DNA from 4 places in the Paraburkholderia sp. GAS82 genome. Region 4 is predicted to be linked to each of the others. Evidence: predicted binding sites of a transcription regulator. Region 4 holds the regulator's gene; each other region holds the start of a gene.
What was found. The regulator HrcA, encoded in region 4, represses chaperone genes, less so after heat shock. The targets are predictions, from matches to a motif close to TTAGCACTCNNNNNNNNNGAGTGCTAA.
Positions count from the first base shown of each region.

Region 1: rpoH (RNA polymerase sigma factor RpoH) is a predicted target of HrcA. The motif match lies at 2,959-2,985, and genes of this name have one in related genera.
Region 2: P3T17_RS28585 (co-chaperone GroES) is a predicted target of HrcA. The motif match lies at 3,190-3,216, and genes of this name have one in related genera.
Region 3: groES (co-chaperone GroES) is a predicted target of HrcA. The motif match lies at 3,310-3,336, and genes of this name have one in related genera.

Region 1 is NZ_JBNDLX010000003.1:560,855-566,716, forward strand. Features, by position in the region: gene P3T17_RS12870 (cytochrome ubiquinol oxidase subunit I) at 1-1,409, opposite strand, end outside; gene cydP (cytochrome oxidase putative small subunit CydP) at 1,399-1,659, opposite strand; gene rpoH (RNA polymerase sigma factor RpoH) at 1,963-2,898, opposite strand; partial or broken gene P3T17_RS12885 (acyloxyacyl hydrolase) at 3,310-3,449, shown strand; gene P3T17_RS12890 (nuclear transport factor 2 family protein) at 3,493-3,879, shown strand; gene leuA (2-isopropylmalate synthase) at 4,002-5,741, opposite strand.
Region 2 is NZ_JBNDLX010000010.1:162,704-168,565, reverse strand. Features, by position in the region: gene P3T17_RS28595 (FAD/NAD(P)-binding protein) at 1-1,005, opposite strand, end outside; gene groL (chaperonin GroEL) at 1,221-2,861, opposite strand; gene P3T17_RS28585 (co-chaperone GroES) at 2,876-3,166, opposite strand; gene soxC (sulfite dehydrogenase) at 3,431-4,732, shown strand; gene P3T17_RS28575 (c-type cytochrome) at 4,725-5,264, shown strand; gene P3T17_RS28570 (hypothetical protein) at 5,413-5,661, shown strand; gene P3T17_RS28565 (SDR family NAD(P)-dependent oxidoreductase) at 5,693-5,862, shown strand, end outside.
Region 3 is NZ_JBNDLX010000006.1:79,745-85,606, forward strand. Features, by position in the region: gene P3T17_RS19575 (hypothetical protein) at 1-305, opposite strand, end outside; gene ltrA (group II intron reverse transcriptase/maturase) at 1,172-2,545, shown strand; gene groES (co-chaperone GroES) at 3,409-3,699, shown strand; gene groL (chaperonin GroEL) at 3,752-5,395, shown strand; gene cysC (adenylyl-sulfate kinase) at 5,529-5,862, opposite strand, start outside.
Region 4 is NZ_JBNDLX010000014.1:45,132-50,993, forward strand. Features, by position in the region: gene recN (DNA repair protein RecN) at 1-1,609, opposite strand, end outside; gene P3T17_RS33300 (NAD kinase) at 1,711-2,613, opposite strand; gene hrcA (heat-inducible transcriptional repressor HrcA) at 2,922-3,941, shown strand; gene hemH (ferrochelatase) at 4,155-5,225, shown strand; gene P3T17_RS33315 (RNA-binding S4 domain-containing protein) at 5,307-5,714, shown strand.

The DNA.
Region 1 (5,862 bases), on a different contig from region 4:
AGGCTCGAAGCCGACAGCGCGGTGGGCAGGATGCCTGCAATCGTCCACGGCTGACGCCCCAGTTCGGCGACGATCCAGCCGAATTCCGCCGCAAGCCACGGCAATGGAATCGCCCACACGGCCCAGCGCAGAAACCAGCGGCGCTTATCCAGCAGCAGCGAGCGCTGCGCGCAGAACCAGAATGCGAGCAGGAAGGTCACGAGGAACAGGATGCCGAGGCCAACCATCATGCGGAATGAGAAGAACACCGGCAACACCGGCGGAATCGTCTTCTTCGCCGCCTGGGCGATCTGGTCCGGCGTGGCATCCGTGACGTTGGGCGTGAACTGCTTGAGCATCAGCGCGTAGCCGAGATTGTCCTTGTGCAGCGCGAAGGCGACCTTGGCGTCGTCGGTGGCATTGCCTTGTTTGAGCTGCTGCAGCGCGCCGTACGCAATCATGCCGTCCTTGATGCGCAGCTGGTTTTGCGCGATCAGATCCTTCAGACCGAGCACCGGCTCATCGAGCGAACGCGTTGCGATGATCCCGAGCGCGTATGGAATCCGGATCGCATAGTCGGTCCGCTCTTCCTTCTGGTTCGGGATGCCAAATATCGTGAATGGTGCGGGCGCCGGCGCGGTCTCCCATTCCGATTCAATGGCGGCGAGTTTGACCTGCTGGACTTCGCCGGTGCGGTAGCCGGATTCGTCGCCGAGCACGATCACGCAGACCGTCGATGCGAGGCCGAAGCCCGCCGCTATCGCGAACGAGCGTAGCGCGAATTCCGTGTCGCGCCGCTTGAGCAGGTACCACGACGAGATGCCGAGCACGAACATCGAAGCCGTCACATAGCCGGCGGAAACCGTGTGCACGAACTTCACCTGTGCAACGGGATTGAACAGCACCGCGTAGATGCTCGACAGTTCCATCCGCATGGTTTCGTAGTTGAACTCGGCGCCGACCGGATTGTTCATCCAGCCGTTGGCGACCAGAATCCACAACGCGGACAGGTTCGAACCCAGTGCAACGAGGAAGGTGACGATCAGATGCTGCACCCGTGACAACCGTGGCCAGCCGAAGAAGAACAGGCCGACGAAGGTCGACTCAAGGAAGAACGCCATCAGCCCTTCGACCGCGAGCGGTACGCCGAAGATATCGCCGACGTAATGGGAGTAGTACGACCAGTTGGTGCCGAACTGGAACTCCAGCGTGAGACCGGTGGTGACGCCCATCGCGAAGTTGATGCCGAACAGCTTGCCCCAGAACTGCGTCATGTCCTTGTAGATCTGCTTGCCGGTCATCACGTAGACGGATTCCATGATGACGAGCAGCCAGGACAGTCCGAGCGTAAGGGGTACGAACAAAAAGTGATAAAGCGCCGTCACCGCAAACTGGAGACGCGAGAGGTCGACGACTTCGCTACCGGGCATGTTGATCACCTTGAGACGGATGCGGGGCGGGCGCGGAGAGCAGCGCCTGCGCGACGAGCGCGGGCGGCATGGACATGTTCTCCGCCATGGGATGATTGAAAAACGCGTACTTGAGCACCATCAGGAGTGCAAATTTGATGGCAAGCACGATGGCGATATCTCGCCCGAAGGTCGGTCCGCGTGCCCAGGCGGCGATTCGCGCGCGCAGGGCAGGGCGAGGCGGAGTCCTCTCGTGTAGCGTTATGGTCATGATCGGTCGATGGTTCGACTTCACACCGGTTTACCCGGCCGGATCCAGGCCGCGCAGACGGCTTGGAGAATGCATAACGATATTAAGATAGGGGCTGGCAGCGAGGAAGTTCGCGACTGTGGCATTGGGTCGCGTAGGCATGCCGTCCACGTCACTAATACAAGCAACCTTGCGCTACGTCAAGGAAATGGGGTGGGGTTGGGACGTGGTAAATGAAAAAGCCCCGCCGTCTTACGAGGGCAGGGCTGATGTCTTACAGAGCGCGGACGAGTGTCTGACGGCGCCGAGTGCCGCTATTTTGCGTTAAGCGTACTCGTTCAATGCGCTGCGCATTTTCTTCATGGCGCTCGCCTCGATCTGGCGAATGCGCTCGGCCGACACGCCGAATTCGTCTGCCAGGTCGTGCAGCGTCGAACCACCCGAACCGTCATCCTGCACCTGCAGCCAGCGGGCTTCGATAATCCGGCGGCTGCGTGCGTCCAGCGATTCGAGGGCGCTGGCGATGCCGTCGCTTTGCAACTTGTCGCGCTGACGCGCTGCCAGCACGGCGGTCGGTTCGCTATGCGAATCGGCCAGATAGGCGATCGGCGCGTACGATTCCTCGCCGTCCTCCACCTGACCTTCCAGTGCGATATCGCCACCGGATAGGCGCGTTTCCATCTCGGCCACTTCCTCGCGCTTGACGTTCAGTTCCTTGGCGAGACCTTCGATCTCGTCCGGCGTGAACGCGCCCAAGCCCTGCTTGTGGCTGCGCAGGTTGAAGAACAGCTTGCGCTGCGCCTTGGTGGTGGCGACCTTCACCATGCGCCAGTTGCGCAGGATGTATTCGTGGATCTCGGCCTTGATCCAGTGCATGGCGTACGACACGAGACGCACGTTCTGCTCCGGATCGAAGCGCTTCACGGCCTTCATCAGGCCGATATTGCCTTCCTGGATCAGGTCGGCATGCGGCAGGCCATAGCCCAGATAGTTGCGCGCGATCGACACCACCAGTCGCAAATGCGACAGGACGAGGCGGCGCGCGGACTCCAGGTTACCCTGCTCGCGAAATTCGGTGGCGAACTGTCGTTCCTCCGCCGGCGTCAGCATCGGAATCCGGTTCACGGCCTGGATGTAGGCGTCGATATTGCCCAGTTGACCGGGCAGCAGCGAAGAATGCGAGAGCGCCAGTGCACCTGCCGAAGCGGCCTTAGCCGACGACGGGCTCAGAGTACTCGGAAGGGTCATTGCGTTGCTCACGTAGAAAACTCCTTTGGAATCAGCCAAAAGCTCAGTCGAACTTCGACTCCAGCGTGGATGTTAGCACTCTCAATATCCGAGTGCTAATACTTAGAGTGTGTGGGGGTATCATGGTTCCCGCCTGGCTATCGAAATTTGATTTTCAATAGCATCATACGCTTTCTACGCTTTGACGGGGATGAGCGTAGGATTTGCTCTGGATGGGGGCACCTTGGTGAACTGTCACCAGTTTTCGGCCTTTTCGAGTATTGGTCTGCTGAATTCCGAGTTTCTTCTTATGATTTCTTGCGCCCGTGGCTTTCGGTATATGGGGTGCAGGACCGGCTTTTTCAAGGGCAATTTATGCGCGGTGGGTACCGCGATTGAAGTTGGATCGCGGCCACGCCGCAATGTTCCAGCGTCCCTTCGACAGCTGACGTGGGGGCGGGCTTCGTATGTCGGCAGCAGTGTCTGGCGGTCTACCGGTTTTGGCGTCCTTCGCGAACGGCGGTATCAAAGAGCCCAAACCTGGTATAAATTTCAGCCAGCTATATTTGCAACGTAACTTCTAAGACCGCGGCCGCTGTCGGCCCGTCGAGGCAAAGGGGCTGAGCAATGTCCGCAAAGGTGATCGAGGCGATTCGTGGGCTCGAGCGCGACCGCTTTCGAGCGATGGTCGATGGCAACGGACCGTTGCTCGACTCGCTGCTCTCCGAGACCGTCAGCTATGTCCACACGAATGGCAAACGGGAAACGAAGCGGCAGTTCATCGACGGAATCACAGCGGGGCGCCGTCGTTATCGGCAGATCGAGATCCAGTCACAGGAGGTGCTGCCGGTGGGGCGTGAAACCTGTGTGATCGTCACGGGGCGAGCGCTCATCGAGATGGAGGCGAACAACGGCGCGTTGCTGTTCCCGATTGCCTATACGGCACTGCATGCGCAGGAAGACGGTGAGTGGCGGCTGGTCGCATGGCAGGCAACGCGTTGCGCGATCGAGTGAGGGTGGGCTTCTCTCGCCGGGACGCTGGGTGAGCGACCCGTGCTCGTAGGCGCGGCAGATCGTGCCGCGCTCTCTTAAGGTTGTTGTCTGCTTTTGCGTCTGAGTTGAGCAGCCGGTTGCCGTCAGGCCGCGACTCTACGGTCGCGCTCTTGCCACGCCGCCGAATTTACCACTTCTGCCATATCTGTCCCGGCCGCCTCGTTTGTTCCGATTGCCCGGTTCACCGCGCTGACAACGGCATCCACGACCGCCGTCGCAGCTTCCGGGCTAACTCCAACGCCGTACCGGACCGCGTGCTCTCCGACCCTGCAGCCCGCGAACACCGCCGTGCGCCCATCGGTGGTACGAGTGCTTTCAAACGAGATGACCTCAATCGTCTGCCCCGCAACTGCAGCGAACGCGGCGGCGACGCGGCGGGCGTGTTGCTCGTGCGGCGCATGCTGCGCGTCTTGCGCCTCGGACGGCGCACGGGGCCGATTCGTCGCCGCCACATTGACGTCGCGATCTTCCCACCGCACGGTTGAAGCGTTGACCCGCCGCGCCGGCCCTGCGGTCTCGAAGTACTCGCGGGCGAACAACGCACAGATCGCCTCACCGCTGATCTCGGCGCCACTGATATCCGTGGCGGCCTGCACCGCGTGGCTGAACTCGATCTGCACGCGGCGCGGCGGCGTGAAGCCCATGCCGCGTTCGAGCAGGTAGGTCGAGCCACCTTTGCCCGACTGGCTGTTCACGCGGATCACAGCGTCATAACTGCGGCCCACGTCGGCCGGGTCGACCGGCAGATAGGGCACTTCCCACACTGCGTCCGGCTTCTGCTGGGCAAAGCCCTTGCGAATCGCATCCTGGTGCGATCCCGAGAACGCCGTATAGACGAGATCGCCCGCATACGGATGGCGCGGATGCACCGGCAACTGGTTGCAGCGCTCTACCACGCGGCGTACCGCGTCGATATTCGAGAAGTCGAGGCCTGGGTCGATGCCTTGGGTGTAAAGATTCATCGCCAGCGTGACGAGGTCGACATTGCCGGTGCGCTCGCCATTCCCGAAGAGACACCCTTCGACGCGATCCGCGCCCGCCAGCACGGCGAGCTCGGCGGCGGCGACCGCGGTGCCGCGATCGTTATGCGGATGCACCGACAGCACGATGCTGTCCCGGTAGCCGAGATTGCGGTCCATCCATTCGATCTGGTCGGCGTACACGTTCGGCATTGCGGCTTCGACCGTAGCGGGCAGATTAACGATCATCTTGTGATCCCGCGTGGGCCGCCACGTCTGAGCGACCGCATCGCACACCTCGCGGGCGAACGGCAGCTCGGTCATGCTGAAGGTTTCGGGCGAGTACTGGTAGATCCAGTGCGTCTGCGGCCGTTCTTGCGCGTACTGCTTGATGAGCCGCGTGCCCTCGACCGCGAGCGCCTTCACTTCGTCTTTCGACTGGTTGAAGACGATCTTGCGGAACGCCGGTGCGATCGCGTTGTACAAGTGGACGATCGCGCGCGGCACGCCGTCGAGCGCCTCGAAGGTGCGCGCGATCAGTTCTTCGCGCGACTGGACGAGCACCTGGATCGTCACATCGTCGGGAACGCGCTTCTCGTCGATCAGCTTGCGCACGAAATCGAAGTCGGTCTGCGAGGCCGACGGAAAGCCGACTTCGATTTCCTTGAAGCCGATCCGGACCAGCATCTCGAAGAACTCGAGCTTTTGCGCGATGCTCATGGGCTCGATCAGCGACTGGTTGCCGTCGCGCAGGTCGGTGGCCATCCAGATGGGGGCTTGCTGGATCGTGCGGCTGGGCCATTTTCGGCCGGGCAAACGGACGGCGGGGAACGGCCGGTATTTTTCAGCGGGATTGCGCAACATGATGAGCCTCGTTCGTTCTGTCGTATGCAAAGGGGCGTGGCCTCGAGCGGCTGGCGGGTTGCCACGGATGCGACCTTCGCGATTCGTCCGAACGGTAAACGGACGAATACAAACGACTGAC
Region 2 (5,862 bases), on a different contig from region 4:
TGTGCGCAGCGCGTCGACCAGCGCTGCGCTGACGGGTGGCGCGCGATGCAGAAACACGTCCCAATGCGGTCTCACGTGCCGGAAGAACCGCTGCCTGTCGATCAACGCTGCGTTATGCCACCAGTCTGCAAGATATGGCCTGAGCGCGCCCGGTAGCGATTGCCAGTCACCGCCATGCGCGATGATGGTTCGAGCTTTTTCGCGTAGTTCGCGCACGACCTGCCGCAATGTGCGCGGCGGTCCCACTCTTCCGAAAGGCGCTTCATCAGGCGCGGGGTTACGCCGTTCGACTGGCGTCAGGCCGTGCCGCGCCAGCACCTTATAGGTACCGCGATAACCCAGCTTTTCGAGCGATACGACGGCGTCGATCATCGTCAGACTTCCACCCACCAGCACGAGCTCGTCTGCGTCGACGAGTGCTGCAAGACGCGGGCAGTCCCACACGTTAGCGACATACTGACCCGCTTGCGTGAGCTGACCGTTCGCATCAAAACGCGGCCGCGACTGGAACACACCGAGCGCGAGCACCGCGTGATCGGCGAGCAGCACCCGGCCTGCGTCGAGCGCGAGCGTGACGCCGTTTGATGAAACATCGAGATCTTCGACGCGTGCCTGGACATGTTCGAACGTGACGCCGGGCGCAGCTTGCTGCTGTGCCTGCCGCAATTGCTCGCTTACGTAATCGCCAAAACGCCAGCGCGGCACGTACGCCTGGGCGACTGCATCACGAGGCTGGCCGGCAAACTCGGGCTGCAAAGTAAGCCAGTCGACGAAATGCTCCGGTTGCTCTGGATATAGCGTGAAAAGGAGGGCGGGGCCGTTGACCAGATGTCCCGGCTCCCGGGTCGAGTAAGCGAGGCCGCGACCCGGCTGCGTACACGGGTCGACGAGGCGGATCGCGAGGGCTTGCTGTGCTTCGCGCAGCAGCTTGATGGCGAGCGCCGTGCCGGAAAGACCGCCACCGACGATGACGATCTCTGGCGCTCCGCCGTGATGAGCGACCATGATGCTCTCCTGTGAATCCTCCGGCGCGCTCGGGCCGGGACGACAGGATGTTAATGGTCTGCTGAATATGGCCGAAACGACAAATGCTGATAAGCATTTGCGAAAAAATGCTTAAGGACGTTATTGCAGAAACACGCATGCCTGCGCGAGGCAGGCATGCGTGTTGTTAAGACCAAAGAATCAACGCGCGCGAACCGCGCGGGGCTCATCGATCGTCAGAAGTCGAAACCCGGACCGCCTGCGCCCGGCCCACCCGCCGGCGACTGCGGCGGCGCGTCCTTCGGTGCTTCATACACGGTCGCATCGGTGGTGAGCAGCAGGCCCGCAACCGATGCCGCGTTCTGCAATGCCGTGCGCGTGACCTTGGTCGGATCGAGCACACCCGATTCCACCAGATCGCCGTACTCGCCGGTTTGCGCGTTGTAGCCGAAGTTGCCGCTGCCTTCCGCGACCTTCGCCACCACCACACTCGCTTCCTCGCCCGCGTTGGTCACGATCTGGCGTAGCGGTTCTTCAAGCGCGCGCAGCACGATCTTCACCCCGGCGTCCTGATCGGGATTACTGCCTTTCAGATCCTTGATTGCGTTCCTGACGCGGATCAGCGCGACACCGCCGCCCGGCACAATGCCTTCTTCCACGGCCGCACGAGTCGCGTGCAACGCATCGTCCACGCGGTCCTTCTTCTCTTTGACTTCGATCTCGGTTGCGCCGCCCACCTTGATCACCGCCACGCCGCCTGCGAGCTTGGCGACGCGCTCTTGCAGCTTTTCGCGGTCGTAGTCGGAGGTGGCTTCTTCGATCTGCACGCGGATCTGCTTGACACGCGCTTCGATGTTCTTCGCGTCGCCGCCGCCGTCGATGACCGTGGTGTTCTCCTTGCCCACCTCGATGCGCTTGGCCTGGCCCAGTTCCGCCAGCGTCGCTTTTTCGAGCGTGAGACCGGTCTCCTCGGCAATCACCTGACCACCGGTAAGGATCGCGATATCTTCGAGCAAGGCCTTACGGCGATCGCCGAAGCCCGGCGCCTTGACCGCCACTGTCTTCAGAATGCCGCGGATGTTGTTAACTACCAGTGTTGCAAGTGCTTCGCCTTCGACGTCCTCGGCGATGATCAGCAGCGGACGGCCTGCCTTGGCAACCTGCTCGAGCACCGGCAGCAGATCGCGGATGTTCGAGATCTTCTTGTCGTGCAGCAGAATGAACGGGCTGTCGAGAACGGCGACCTGCTTGTCCGGATTGTTGATGAAATACGGCGACAGGTAGCCACGATCGAACTGCAGTCCTTCGACCACGTCCAGTTCGTCGGCGAGCGATTTGCCGTCTTCGACGGTGATCACGCCTTCCTTGCCGACACGGTCGATGGCTTCGGCAATACGCTGACCGATCGATTCTTCACCATTCGCCGAGATCGTTGCAACCTGAGCGATTTCCTTGCTCGTGGTAGTTGGCTTGCTGATCTTCTTCAGTTCTTCGATTGCCGCGGTCACGGCCTTGTCGATACCACGCTTCAGATCCAGCGGATTGAGGCCTGCCGCGACGTATTTCTGGCCTTCGCGGACAATCGCTTGCGCCAGCACCGTGGCGGTGGTGGTACCGTCGCCGGCGGCATCGCTGGTACGCGAGGCGACTTCCTTCACCAGTTGCGCGCCGATATTCTGCAACTTGTCGGCCAGCTCGATTTCCTTGGCCACGGACACACCGTCCTTGGTCACAACCGGCGAACCGAAACTACGTTCGAGCACGACGTTGCGGCCTTTCGGGCCGAGCGTGACTTTCACTGCATTGGCGAGAATGTTGACGCCTTCGACCAGTTTCGAACGCGCGCTGTCGCTAAAGACGATTTCTTTGGCTGCCATCTTGTGATGCTCCCTTATTGGTGGACTACGGCGACGATGTCTTCTTCGCGCAGCACGAGCAGATCCGTGCCGTCGACCTTGACCTGCTGGCCCGCGTATTTACCGAACAGCACGCGCTCGCCGACTTTCAGGTCCGGCTCGATACGCTTGCCGTCGTTATCGCGCTTGCCGGGGCCGACGGCGAGCACTTCGCCTTGATCGGGTTTTTCCGCGGCGCTCTCGGGAATGACGATGCCCGAAGCGGTTTTCGTTTCCTGATCGAGGCGTTTGACGATCACGCGGTCATGCAAAGGACGTAGGCTCATTTAGACATTCCTGCTGTGGAGATTTGGCACTCTTCGCTGGCGAGTGCTGACCGTGATCGAGTATAAGAATCGCCAACGGTGCACTCCAATAACGAATCCTCAAATCCTTATCGGCGTTTTTCTGTTTAGTTTATTTGCGAGCCTGGTAAGCCGGGGGCAAGGGGCGTTCTACACATTGGGTTCGATCGATATCACGATTGCTCGTTTTGTCGGCGCCGCTTCAGTTGCTACAGTGGCCAGTTGGCCCATGACGCACTGACACCGATGAAAAAGGTTCGCGACACTTCACCCCATGCACCCGATAGGCCCACTTCGCGCGGCCGTCGCCGTTTGCTGGGCGGACTCGCCGCGAGCGGTCTGGTGGTCGCACAACGTGCCGGCGCGGCCGCAAACCCGCTGCTAAAGCCACTTGATATCGCGCCATGGAGCCGCACGCCGGGCGCGCCGATACTCGAGCATCCCTATGGCTTGCCCTCAGCGCACGAGGCCGATGTGGTGCGTCGTAGCGCGAAGGCGTGGCCGTTGCCCGGGGCCGCTTCGTCGATGACGCCGCTAGCGGACCTGTTTGGCACGATCACGCCGAACGGCCTCGTCTACGAACGGCATCACAACGGTGTGCCGGATATCGATCCCGATCAGCACCGCCTCGTGATTCATGGTCTTGTACGCGAGCCGAAACTGTTCACGATGGATGATCTGGTTCGCCTGCCGTCCGAATCGCGGATCCATTTCATCGAATGTTCCGGCAATACCGGTGGCGAATGGAATGGACCGAGCGGTCAACCGGTGCAACTGACGCACGGTTTGCTGTCGTGCTGCGAATGGACGGGTGTACGGCTTTCGACCTTGCTGGAAGAAGTGGGGGGCCTGTCGACGTCGAAAGATGGGCAAGGTGGACGCGGCGGCTGGGTGCTGGCGGAGGGCGCGGATGCCGCGGCAATGACGCGCAGCTTGCCGCTCGATCGCATCCTCGAGCGCGCCATGGTGGTCTATGCGCAGAACGGCGAGCGTTTGCGCCCGGAGAACGGCTATCCGCTGCGCCTGATCGTGCCGGGCTTCGAAGGCAATACGAACGTCAAATGGCTGCGCCGCCTGAAGTTCGTCGATGCGCCGCTGCAGACGCGCGAGGAAACTTCTCGATACACGAGCCTGATGGCGAATGGAACCGCGCGGCAGTTCGCATTCGAAATGGATGCGAAGTCCGTGATCACCCGGCCTTCACCGGGGCATCGTCTGAGCACGCAAGGCTACTACCCGATCAGTGGCCTCGCCTGGTCGGGGCGCGGCACGATTCGCAAGGTCGAGGTATCGACGGATGCGGGCGTTACGTGGCAACTCGCGCGCATCGACGGAACCCCGGGCGATCGCGCGCTGACGCGCTTCCAACTGGACTGGTTGTGGCAAGGTGCGCCTGCAGTGATCCTGTCGCGCGCCACGGATTCGACCGGCTATGTGCAGCCTACGCGGGAAGCGCTAGTGGCGGCACGCGGGTTGAACTCGCAGTATCACTACAACGCGATTCAGCAGTGGCGTGTCGACGCGAGTGGCGAGGTGCGAAATGCTTAATGTGTTGAGACGTACGCTTGCGCCTGCAGCTTTTGTCGTTGCGAGTTTGCTCGCGTCGAACGCACACGCGGGCTACGGCGTCGGCACACCGTTATCGGACCAGGACCTCGCGGCGTGGAATATCGACATCGCGCCCGACGGCCATGGCTTGCCCGCAGGCAGCGGCGACGTCGCCACCGGTGCGCGCGTGTTTGCGGCCCAATGTGCCGCATGCCATGGCGCGCAGGGCCAAGGGCTGCTCGGAGATGCGTTAGTGGGTGGTCGCGGTACGCTGGCGAGTGCGAAGCCGAGGCGCACCGTCGGTAGCTACTGGCCCTATGCGACCACGCTGTTCGACTATATTCGTCGTGCAATGCCCTTTACCGCGCCCGAGTCGCTTTCAGCCGATGACGTCTATGCCGTTTGCGCATTCCTGCTCAACCAGAACGGCATCGTGCCACCGGATACCCGTCTGGACGCGCGGTCTTTGCCCGCTGTGAAAATGCCGAACCGCGACGGCTTCGTAGCCGATCCCCGACCGGGACGACTCTGAGCGGAGCCGAGGCGAAGCAGGCCGCTTCCCCTTATCGCCAATGCGGTTTTTGCTACGTTCTCCGAAAACCAATCCACAAAAACTTGTTTGCACTTGCTCGAGCGGGTCACTAGATTTGACTGGATGGTATTCACTCGACGGAGGTCGTATGGCCACGCATTCAGCGACGCTTTTCTGGGGCGGACTTCGCCACCCCGTGCGAAGCCTGCAAAAGCAATTGTCAAAACGCGTACCCGTGAATCTGGATCAATCCCCTGACGAGAGATCGGCGGCAGCCCGCAGCGGCCAATCGTCCGAGCGGTTGGAACGCATTGCCGCCTACGCGCGCAGCGGCTATTTTCATATGGAATACACTGCCGGCATGTTTGTCGTGCCGCTCGACATCCCGCCGGGATGATGCTCACGACCAGAACGCAAAGGAGGGCGCGATGACCGACGCTGTCGGGCAAGGCGATGCGCGCAAGCGTGTCGCGTGGATTGCCGGTGTGGGAGCGAGCGCTGGACTCGGTGCGGCGCTTGCGCGCCGTTTTGCTCGCGAGGGTTTTAGCGTTGCCGTGACGGGCCGTTCGCGTGAGCGGCTCGATGCCCTCGTCGATGA
Region 3 (5,862 bases), on a different contig from region 4:
TCGTGATTCAGGTAATGATTGCCAACGAGAGACGCTTCCGTGTAGCACCCTGAGAGTCCCATCAGCGTTGCCACGACCGCAAACATGTCCGCAGGCCAGCGAGGCGGAATGATCAGCCGCAGCAGGCGATTGACATAGGCGTCATCCGTTGCTTCTACCAATTCCGAATGCGAACCGTCCGGCATCATTTCCTCGACGACGTCGAGAATTGTACGTTGTCGGCTCACGTCGTTCGCGGGCGTCGGTGACGGAGCGGCCGCCTGCTTCGCGCCGCGTGCAGCTTTACCGGGCTGTTTTGTGGACATACGTGGTCGCGGTTCGAAATTCTAGTGGGCCGGGTTTGATGCTTGGTGGCAGCGCTCGCTGAAGTCGGCGAGGACGTATTCGATGCGAACTTCGTCTCGATTCGTGCTCAAGAAATGCATCGTTTAAGGTAATTGGTTTCTCGGCTTACAAAGAGGGAAGATCAACTCGGTCGAAGACGCATGCGCGCCGCCTCACAGGGCATGAGCATCGCCTTAATTCGGGTGCAGAGATACGCCAGCCACATTGAAAAGCGTGCCCGAAGCCAACCACCAAAGTCTGCGTGCCCGTGCGGGAACGTGGACCACGTTGATTTTGCCCAATCGCCACGAGCAAATATAGCGCCGGCAGCACGGCGCGCGCTTCGACGCCGATGACCGCCCCTTGTGGTTCGGGGAGCAGCCATTGCGATTGTACAAGTTCAACGACCGCTAAGGGTGTGCGCCGTGAAAAGGTGGCGCTTTCCAGCGGGTGCAAGCCCCGCCCGGCAAATGCTCCAGCCGGAAGCAACCGGAGCAGCTATGGAGGCAACGAAGTGGCTGAAGCCTTCGGTGATGCGTGTCACAAATTGGTGACAGCGCGAGTGTGCAGGCCGTAACGCGAGTGAACGCCGGGCAAACCTCGAAAAGGTCGATGCGCAGGCCGACCCGACAACCCTATCGGGGAAGGCTGATACGACTGGGCGAATGAGCAGGCTGGACGCCCAGTCGCTGCGCCGGGGTAGTGGCGACAGCATGTACACAAGGAAAGCGTACGCAACACGGGAAGTCCCTCGGCGTGGTCAGGGATGACCAACCGGACGCCCGCGAGGGACAGGCCGGGCGCCTTGGGATGACGGAGAGGCCCGTAGTACTGGTGAAGCCGGGTAATGCTGGCGGAGGGAAGGGGCCTCAGTTCAGGACAGACGCAATACGTAGTGAGGACGTGGAGATTGGGCAACCTATCAACTCCGATTCGTGTTCAGAAGCTGCAGATGGCGTTACACGCGAAAGCGAAGGCAGAAGCCGGGTATCTCTTCTACGCGCTGTACGACAAGATCTACCGTGAGGATGTGCTGGCGCATGCGTACGCCCAGTGTCGCTCGAACAGGGGCGCACCGGGTGTCGATCGGCAAGACTTCGCGGAGGTCGAAGCGTATGGAGTGCAGAAGTGGCTCGGCGAACTGGCGCTTGCGCTCAGGCAGGAGAGTTACCGGCCGGACCCTATCAGAAGAGTGTTTATCCCGAAGGCCAATGGCAAGCTGAGGCCACTGGGCATCTCGACCTTGCGTGATCGGGTGTGCATGACAGCAGCGATGCTGGTGCTCGAACCGATCTTCGAAGCGGACCTTCCATCGGAGCAGTACGCTTACCGCCCGGGGCGAAACGCCCAGCAAGCGGTGATCGAGGTGGAGGAACGGCTGCATCGAGGGCAAACGGACGTCGTTGATGCCGACCTTGCGGACTACTTCGGAAGTATTCCACACGCCGAACTGATGCTGTCGCTGGCGCGACGCATCGTTGATCGGCGCGTGCTGCATCTGATCAAGATGTGGCTGGAATGCTCCGTTGAAGAAACCGATACCCGAGGCCGGAAGAAACGTACGACGGAGGCCAAAGACAGCAGACGTGGCATTCCGCAAGGCTCACCCATCTCACCACTGCTGGCGAATATTTATATGCGCCGGTTTGTGCTGGCATGGAAGAAGCTCGGACTTCAGCGCAGTCTTGGCAGTCGCATTGTGACCTACGCGGACGATCTGGTGATCCTGTGCAAGAAAGGGAAGGCTGAGGAAGCCTTGTTACGAATGCGCGAGATCATGGACAAACTGAAGCTGACGGTCAACGAAGAGAAGACACGAATCTGCAAGGTGCCGGAAGGCGAATTCGACTTCCTGGGTTATACGTTTGGGCGGCTGTACTCAGCGACGACAGGCCAGGCCCGTATGGGCATGCGTCCGTCGAAGAAGAGTATCCGGCGCATGGTCGAAAAGATTCATGCGATGACCGCCCTCAAGACGGTGTGGCAAGAGACCACGGAGCTGGTGGGCCGGTTGAACCGCACGCTGCGCGGCTGGGCGAACTACTTCAAGGTAGGCTCGGACAGACGCGCGTATCGGGCGCTCGACAGCTACACCGCTACGCGGTTGCGTCGGTGGTTACGCAACAAGTACAAGGTTCGACGTCGCAGAGGCGGGACTTATCCATCCCCGCATCTCTACGGGCACTTCGGTCTCGTGCGTCTGACTGGTCCATGGTTGTGAACCTGCCGTGTGTGAAGGCGTGGTGTCCTGTCCGAGAGCCGGATGCGGGAGATCTGCATGTCCGGTTCAATGAGCGGGGTGTGGAAACGGAGTTAGGGCGAGGTTACTCGGGCACCGCCAGACGAAAGGGGCGGCAACAGACAAACCGAACCTACTGCCACCGCGCCACATCTCGACTCTACCGACACGCGACGATCGCCGTTTCGTACAGATGGGTCATCCGTCTGCATACTTGGCGTGATTGAGCGCACATACGACGGCGGGCGGCTGAGTACGGGCGGCGTTCAAAGAAAGCACGTCTTTCGGACGGTCCAGTAAATTCCCTACTTTCGGGTCTAGCCACCTTCGAACACTCCCACTGGGGTGCCGTCAGGGAGACGAACTGGATCACCTGCCAGAACTCTGTGCATCGGCTGCACCTGATAGCCGCAAGCCGCATCATCTTTTTCGAACTTCCCGGGCTTGGATGAGAAATGAGATCGATTCCGGGGGTTTACCCTAGATTGAATGTCAGTCGTTACGTTTTGCGGAACGATGGTCGTCAGAAATCGCTGGGTGGCCAGCAGCGTGCGCAACCCTGCGGCACGGCTACGTGGGTTATAAGTCATTGTTTTTATGGAATGTTCGCCCTGTTGGCGCGTCCGAGCGCAGGTCACGAGTTCAAACTTAAGTGAACAAAGTTCAAAGTTAAGTGAATCTCGACAACCCTCGCAAAAAATTCCCACCCCCATCCTTCTTGAATTTGTCACCGCCCGTCCATATAATTAGCACTCGCTGCACGAGAGTGCTAACAACATCGCCGGCTGGCCCAGCCAGCCGGGTTTTCTCAGCGTTCTTCAGTCTCAATCAAGAGAGGAGTATGTATGAACCTTCGTCCTTTGCATGATCGCGTGATCGTCAAACGTCTGGATCAAGAAACCAAGACCGCGTCGGGCATCGTGATCCCCGAAGCCGCAGCAGAAAAGCCGGATCAAGGCGAAATTCTGGCAGTCGGCCCGGGCAAGCGTGACGACAAGGGCGCACAAATCGCGCTCGACGTGAAGGTTGGTGACCGCGTCCTGTTCGGCAAGTACGCAGGCCAGACCGTTAAGGTCGACGGCAGCGAACTGCTCGTGATGCGCGAAGAAGACATCATGGCCGTGGTGCAGAAGTAAGCGCAAAGCGCTACTTACCCGGTTATATCCCAAGAATTCAAGGAGTTAGAAGATGGCAGCTAAAGACGTCGTATTCGGTGATTCCGCCCGTGCCAAGATGGTTGAAGGCGTGAACATCCTCGCGAACGCTGTGAAGGTCACGCTGGGTCCGAAGGGCCGCAACGTTGTCCTGGAACGCAGCTTCGGCGGCCCGACGGTCACCAAGGACGGTGTGTCGGTCGCGAAAGAGATCGAACTGAAAGACAAGCTCCAGAACATGGGCGCGCAAATGGTCAAGGAAGTGGCTTCCAAGACCAGCGACAACGCAGGCGACGGCACCACGACCGCAACGGTCCTGGCCCAGTCCATCGTTCGCGAAGGCATGAAGTACGTCGCATCGGGCATGAACCCGATGGACCTGAAGCGCGGTATCGACAAGGCTGTGACTGCAGCTATCGAAGAACTGCGCAAGATCAGCAAGCCGTGCACGACCAACAAGGAAATCGCTCAGGTTGGCGCGATTTCGGCAAACAGCGACTCGTCGATCGGCGACCGTATCGCTGAAGCAATGGACAAGGTCGGCAAGGAAGGCGTCATCACGGTTGAAGACGGCAAGTCGCTGCAAGACGAGCTGGACGTGGTTGAAGGCATGCAGTTCGACCGCGGCTACCTGTCGCCGTACTTCATCAACAATCCGGACAAGCAAGTTGCTGTGCTCGACAACCCGTTCGTGCTGCTGCACGACAAGAAGGTGTCGAACATTCGTGACCTCCTCCCGGTTCTGGAACAAGTCGCCAAGGCTGGCCGTCCGCTGCTGATCATCGCAGAAGACGTCGAAGGCGAAGCTCTGGCAACGCTGGTTGTGAACAACATCCGCGGCATTCTGAAGACTGTTGCTGTCAAGGCTCCGGGCTTCGGTGATCGTCGTAAGGCCATGCTGGAAGACATCGCGATCCTGACCGGCGGTCAAGTTATCGCTGAAGAAACCGGCCTGACGCTCGAAAAGGCAACGCTGGCTGAACTGGGTCAAGCGAAGCGTATCGAAGTGGGCAAGGAAAACACCACGATCATCGACGGCGCTGGTGAAGGTGCCAACATTGAAGCGCGCGTGAAGCAAGTTCGCACGCAAATCGAAGAAGCAACGTCGGACTACGACCGTGAAAAGCTGCAAGAGCGCGTGGCCAAGCTGGCCGGCGGTGTTGCAGTGATCAAGGTCGGCGCTGCGACCGAAGTCGAAATGAAGGAAAAGAAGGCGCGTGTCGAAGACGCACTGCACGCAACGCGCGCAGCTGTGGAAGAAGGCATCGTGGCCGGCGGCGGTGTCGCACTGATCCGCGCTCGTACGGCAATCGCCGGTCTGAAGGGCGCTAACGCCGATCAAGACGCAGGCATCAAGATTGTTCTGCGCGCAATGGAAGAACCGCTGCGCCAGATCGTCACGAACGGCGGCGAAGAAGCCAGCGTCGTGGTGGCAGCAGTTGCAGCAGGCACGGGCAACTACGGCTACAACGCAGCAACCGGCGAGTACGTCGACCTGGTCGACGCTGGTGTTGTGGACCCGACGAAGGTCACGCGCACGGCACTGCAAAACGCAGCATCGGTGGCAGGTCTCCTGCTGACGACCGACGCAGCTGTTTGCGAACTGCCGAAGGAAGATGCTCCGATGGGCGGCGGCGGAATGCCGGGCGGCATGGGCGGCATGGGCATGGACATGTAATTTCGGATGGGGCTCCTCCGGGAGCCTCGTATCGAAACACATGGGGGCGGCGCGCTGTAAGGCGTGCTCCCCAAAAGAGAAAACCCGCAGCGATGCGGGTTTTTTCGTTTCCGAAGCCAGATGGATCTTTTATTTAGGGCTTCAGGAGATACGTCTCATGCAGATAGTCGAAGATCCCCGCCACGCTCGCGTCTTTGCTCTGCGTCGCGGTATCCACGCGTAACTCCGGGTTGGCCGGAGCCTCGTAGGGTGCGGACACGCCGGTAAACGCCGTGATTGCGCCAGCCCGTGCTTTGGCATACAGACCCTTGGGATCGCGCCGCGCGCAGTCATCCACGGAAGCGGAGAGATAGGTCTCGACAAACCGGTCAGGCCCAATGATCTCGCGCGCCATGGCTCGATCTTCGCCCATCGGCGAAATCAACGCGGTAATCACAATCAGACCGGCATCGTTCATCAACTGGGCA
Region 4 (5,862 bases):
TGGCCTTGTCCAGCGACGTGACGCTGCTGACCGTGCCGCCTTTCTTGTCCGATGCCTTGGCCACCTGGAAATGATGGTCGCCGCGCGCTGCCACTTGCGGCAAGTGCGTAACACATAGCACTTGGCGAGCACGTCCGAGTTGATGCAGCAGACGCCCGACTACATCGGCGACGCCACCGCCAATACCGGTATCCACTTCGTCAAAGATCAGGGTGGGGGTCGGGCTGGCGGCGCTCGCAATCACAGCGAGCGCGAGGCTGATCCGCGCCAGCTCGCCGCCTGAAGCGACCTTGGCGAGCGGCCGGAGCGGCACGCCGGCGTGCCCGGCAACGCGGAATTCCACCTGTTCGAGGCCATGCGCTCCGCCTTCCGGCAGCGCGACGAGTGCGACCTCGAAACTGCCGCCTTTCATCGACAGTTCCTGCATGCCCGTGGTAACCGCCGAGCCGAGCGCCTTGGCGGCCTTGGCACGTGCTTTGGACAGCTGTTTGGCATCGGCCAGATAGGCTTCCTTTGCTTTGGCCTCGGCAGCGTGCAGGCTGTCCAGATCCGCGGCGGCGTCCAGTGCGGCCAGTTGCGCGCGACGCGCGGCGTGTTCCTCCGGCAGCGTCTGCGGCTGCAGACGGAATTTGCGCGCGGCCGAATGCAAGGCGTCGACGCGTCTTTCGATCTGGGCGAGCCGGTCGGGGTCCAGTTCGAGCCTTTGCGCGTAGTGGCTCAGCGAATAGGCAGCTTCCTGCAACTGGATTTCAGCAGGCTCGAGCGCAGCGAGCGCATCGTTTAACGCTGGATCGATTTCCGCCAGGTCGCGCAGCTTCGAGACGATCGATGCCAGATGCGTGATCATCGCCTCGTCCGACTCAGAGAGGGCGTTGAGCGCCCCCTGCACGCCTTCGATCAGGTTGGCCGAATGCGACAGACGGTTGTGTTCTGCGTTGACCTCTTCCCATTCACCCGGCTGCGGGGCGAGCTTGTCGAGTTCGGCCAGTTGCCACGCGAGCCGCTCTCGTTCGAGTTGCAGTTCGCGGTCGCGCGTTTTGGCTGTTTCGACCGCTTGTGCCCGGTCGCGCCAGGCGCGCCAGGCGCGGCTCACCGTGGCAGCCTTATCGACCAGACCTGCGTGCGTATCGAATAGCTCACGCTGCGCATCCGGGCGCATCAGTAACTGGTGGGCGTGCTGTCCGTGAATGTCGACCAGCATTTCACCGACCTCGCGCAGTTGCGCGAGCGTCGCCGCAGTGCCGTTGATGAAGGCACGCGAGCGGCCGTTCGCATCCACCACGCGCCGCAGCATGACGGTGTCGTCGTGCGAACCGGCGCCGTTTGCACCGTGCGTACCGTTCGTGCCGCTCGCCGAGCCCAATGCCTGCTCGTCGAGCCACTGATCCACCTGAGCGTGCGTTTCGAATTCCGCGGTGATATCCGCGCGGGCCTCGCCGGTGCGCACGACGCTTGCATCGGCGCGGGCGCCAAGCGCGAGTGCCAGGGCGTCGATCAGGATCGATTTGCCGGCGCCTGTTTCGCCCGAGAAAACCGTAAAGCCGCTGTCGAATTCAAGGTCGAGCGCGGCGACGATGACGAAGTCGCGTATCGAGAGGTGGCGAAGCATGGAGGTCGTCTGGTAGCTTGGGTTACCGGCTGCGGCCAGGTGCTCAGGGTTAGCTCAGGATCGGCGCAGTGTTCGTTCAGGATTCAGGATTCGGGATCGGTTCAGGGCTTGATGTCGTCTTCGTGCGACGGGTATTCATTCCAGTGCAGCTTCTTGCGCAACGTCGCGTAATGGCTGTAGCCGACCGGGTGCAGGAGCGGCACGGTATGGCGCGAGCGGCGCACTTCGATCGTGTCGTTGTGTTCGAGCGCGGTGAACGACTGCATGTCGAAGTTGACGTTGACGTCGCGGCCGGAGACGATCTGGATGCTGACCTTTGAGTCGTCCGGCAGCACGATGGGGCGGTTCGACAATGCGTGTGGCGCAATCGGCACCAGCACGATGCCTTGCAACTGTGGATGCAGGATTGGCCCGGCTGACGACAACGCGTAGGCGGTCGATCCGGTCGGCGTGGCGACGATCAGTCCGTCCGAGCGCTGGTTGTACATGAAGCGGCCATCCACGGCCACGTGCAGCTCCGCCATTCCCGAGAAACCGCTGCGGTTGACCACCACGTCGTTGAAGGCCAGCGCGTGGTAGATGGGGCTGCCGCCGCGCATGATGCGCGCTTCCAGCAACATGCGTTCCTCGCGCTCGAAATTGCCGCTCAGCATCTGCGGCACGAGTTCCTGCATGGCCGAAATCGGGATGTCGGTGATGAAGCCGACCCGCCCATGGTTGATGCCGATCAGCGGCGTGCGGTACGGCGCAAGCTGGCGGCCGATGCCAAGCATCGTGCCGTCGCCGCCCAGCACCACGGCCACGTCGGCGCGGGCGCCGATTTCCGCGGGGCGCAGGGCCGGGTAGTCGGTAATGCCGATCTCCGCGGCGGTGTCCGCCTCGAACACCACGTCGAAGCCGCGCCTGGCGATGCACGCGGCGAGCGCGGTCAGCGGCTCGCCAATGCCTGGCGTGTTGTTGCGCCCGACGAGCGCGACGGTCTTGAACTGACTGGTAACTTGCATGCCGGCATTACACCATAGGTGAGGGCTGAAAAGAACCGTCCGCGGCCACATGGGCGGCCGGCGCCACGCGGGCGCGCCTGTCGGGCTGCAGGCCCGTGCCGGCCGGCCTGCGCAGGATTATCGGCAGAATGATGAACTCCTCGTGACAGCGGGATGGTATGCGTTGCGTCGAACCCGCAGGTGCGGGTTCGCGCCAGGGGTTGTGCGGGCAAACCGGCACATGCAGCCCATGCCTCGCCAACGAAGGCGTGAACGCTGTTATTGTTAGCGCTCGCGGTCGTCGCGTCATTAAGCTAAACTTTTCCGTCATGCTAGATCCCCGCGCACAAACCCTCCTCAAAACGTTGATCGAGCGATATATCGCCGAAGGTCAACCGGTCGGCTCGCGCACGTTGTCCCGCTACTCCGGGCTGGAGCTGAGCCCGGCGACGATCCGCAACGTGATGTCCGATCTGGAAGAGGCAGGGCTCGTCATCAGCCCGCACACCTCGGCGGGCCGTATTCCAACGCCGCGCGGCTATCGTCTGTTTGTCGACACGATGCTCACAGTCGAGTCCGCGGCGGACGAGGAAGCGGTTACCCGTACCGTCAAGACCACGCTGCAGGCGGGCGAGCCGCAGAAGATCGTTGCAGCGGCGGCGAGCGTGCTGTCCAGCCTGTCGCAGTTTGCCGGCGTGGTGCTGACCCCACGGCGCAGTCACGTCTTCAAGCAGATCGAGTTCATGCGCCTGTCCGACAAGCGCATCCTGCTCATCATCGTCACGCCCGAAGGCGACGTACAGAACCGCATCATGGCGACGCAGCGCGATTTTTCGCCGTCGCAACTGGTGGAAGCGTCCAATTACATCAACGCGCACTTTGCCGGCCTTTCCTTCGACGAAGTGCGCCGGCGTCTGCGCGAAGAGATCGACGAGCTGCGCGGCGACATGACCACGCTGATGCACGCCGCCGTCAAGGCCAGCACAGATGAAGCTGACGCCGGCGAGACCGTGCTGATCTCCGGCGAGCGCAATCTGCTCGAAGTGGCCGACCTGTCTTCGGACATGGCGCGGCTGCGCAAGCTGTTTGACGTATTCGACCAAAAGACCAGTCTCCTTCAGTTGCTCGACGTTTCGAGTCACGCCCAGGGCGTGCAAATCTTCATTGGCGGCGAGTCGAATCTCGTGCCGATCGAGGAAATGAGCGTCGTGACCGCGCCGTATGAAGTGAACGGCAAGATCGTCGGTACGCTCGGCGTGATCGGGCCGACGCGCATGGCCTACAACCGTGTGATTCCGATTGTCGACATCACCGCGCGCCTGCTCTCGCTGACGCTCAGCCAGCAATAAGCGTCTGCGCCCCGGAACCGCGGCACGTTTCATTGCCTTTGCCATTGCCCGCACCTCCGTCGGGCAGGAGCCCGAATTGCATGCTGCAAATGATGCGATGCGGCGCGCGCCTTGCCAATCGGCCGAATGGCCAGGTATCGGCTGCGGACCGCCCCGCTATAATGACTCTCACCTGAACCGATTTCCCGCTGTACGCGGCTAGCCCTGTTGCCTATGCGTTTCGATCTCGAGCGGCCATCGCAACCCGCCACATCCCATCGTGTTGCGGTTTTGCTGATCAATCTGGGCACGCCCGACGCACCGACGCCACGGGCCGTGCGGCGCTACCTCGCGCAGTTTCTGTCCGACCCACGTGTCGTGGAGATTCCCGCGGCCCTCTGGCAGGTGATCTTGCGGCTCCTGATCCTGCCGTTTCGCGGGCGCTCGTCGGCCAAGAAATATGCTGCGGTGTGGACACCGGAAGGCTCACCGTTACGCGTGTTCACGGAGAAGCAGGTGGAAGGTTTGCGGCATCTGCTGCAGTTGAACGGCTACACGGCGATCGTCGACTACGCCATGCGCTACGGCATGCCAGGCATCCCGGACATGCTGAATCAGCTCAAGCTGGCGGGTGCCGAGCGCGTACTGCTGGTGCCGATGTATCCGCAATACTCGTCGTCGACTACGGCAACGGCATTCGACGCTGCATTCTCGGCGCTCAAGCGCATGCGCAACCAGCTGGAAATCCGCACCATCCGCCAATATGCCGATCATCCGGCGTATATCGCGGCGCTGGCGGCGCAGGTACACCAGTACTGGCATGCCCATGGACGCCCGGATTTCGCGGCCGGCGACAAGCTGGTGCTGAGCTTCCATGGCGTTCCCAAACGTACGCTCGATCTCGGTGACCCGTATCACGACCAGTGCCAGCAAACGGGGGCACTTTTGATGCAGGCGCTCGGGCTGACAACGGTGGAGTGCCGCGTCACGTTCCAGTCGCGTTTCGGCAAGGCCGAGTGGTTGCAGCCCTATACCGCGCCGACGCTCAAGGAGCTGGGCGCGGCGGGAGTGCGCCGCGCGGATGTGTTTTGTCCGGGCTTTACTGCCGATTGCCTGGAAACTATTGAGGAAATCGGCATGGAAGTCCGCGACGAGTTCGTCCATGCGGGCGGCAAGGAGTTTCACCGCATTCCTTGCCTGAACGCCTCGCAGGCGTGGATTGCGGCGCTGGGGGAGATCGTCGCCCAGAACCTGCAGGGCTGGCCGGTGCAGGTGGCCTCCGCGCAAGGTACGGTGCCGGCGTGAGACTGGTTGACGGAATCGTTTTCAACGCGCTTGATGCGCAACTTGCGACGCCGCTTCGTACATAGGGCGCCAGACTAGCTGATGAACTACAGGATTTCGACCGAACCCGGCGCGCGCCTGCGCATCGACAAGTGGTTATGGGCAGCGCGTTTCTTCAAGACACGCTCGCTGGCGGCGGATGCCGTCGACAAAGCCCACGTAAGGATTGGCGGCGCGGCAGTCAAACCGGCCAAGGAGGTGCGGGTTGGCGATCTCGTCGAAATCGAGATCGAACGCATCGTATGGCAGGTGGAGGTACTGGGTGTGTGCGACGTGCGCGGCCCGGCGAGTGTGGCGCAGACGCTTTATGCGGAAACCGAGGAAAGCAAGGTGAAGCGGCAGGTGGAGCAGGAGCGGCGTAAGACGTATCGCGAGCCGGCCGCCGCTTTGCACGGGCGTCCGACCAAGCGCGACCGGCGCACTATCGACAAACTTTCAGGTGGGGATTGAACAGTTGTTCCATCGTCGCGTGTACGCCGCCATATTCGGTCGTGCTGTCGTTGACGGCCCCGGACATGCAGATGGTCGTGGTTCCCGCTACGAGCACCAAGGCGACCACGGATATTGCGAAGGTCAGTTTCACGGTACTCCCCCGAAA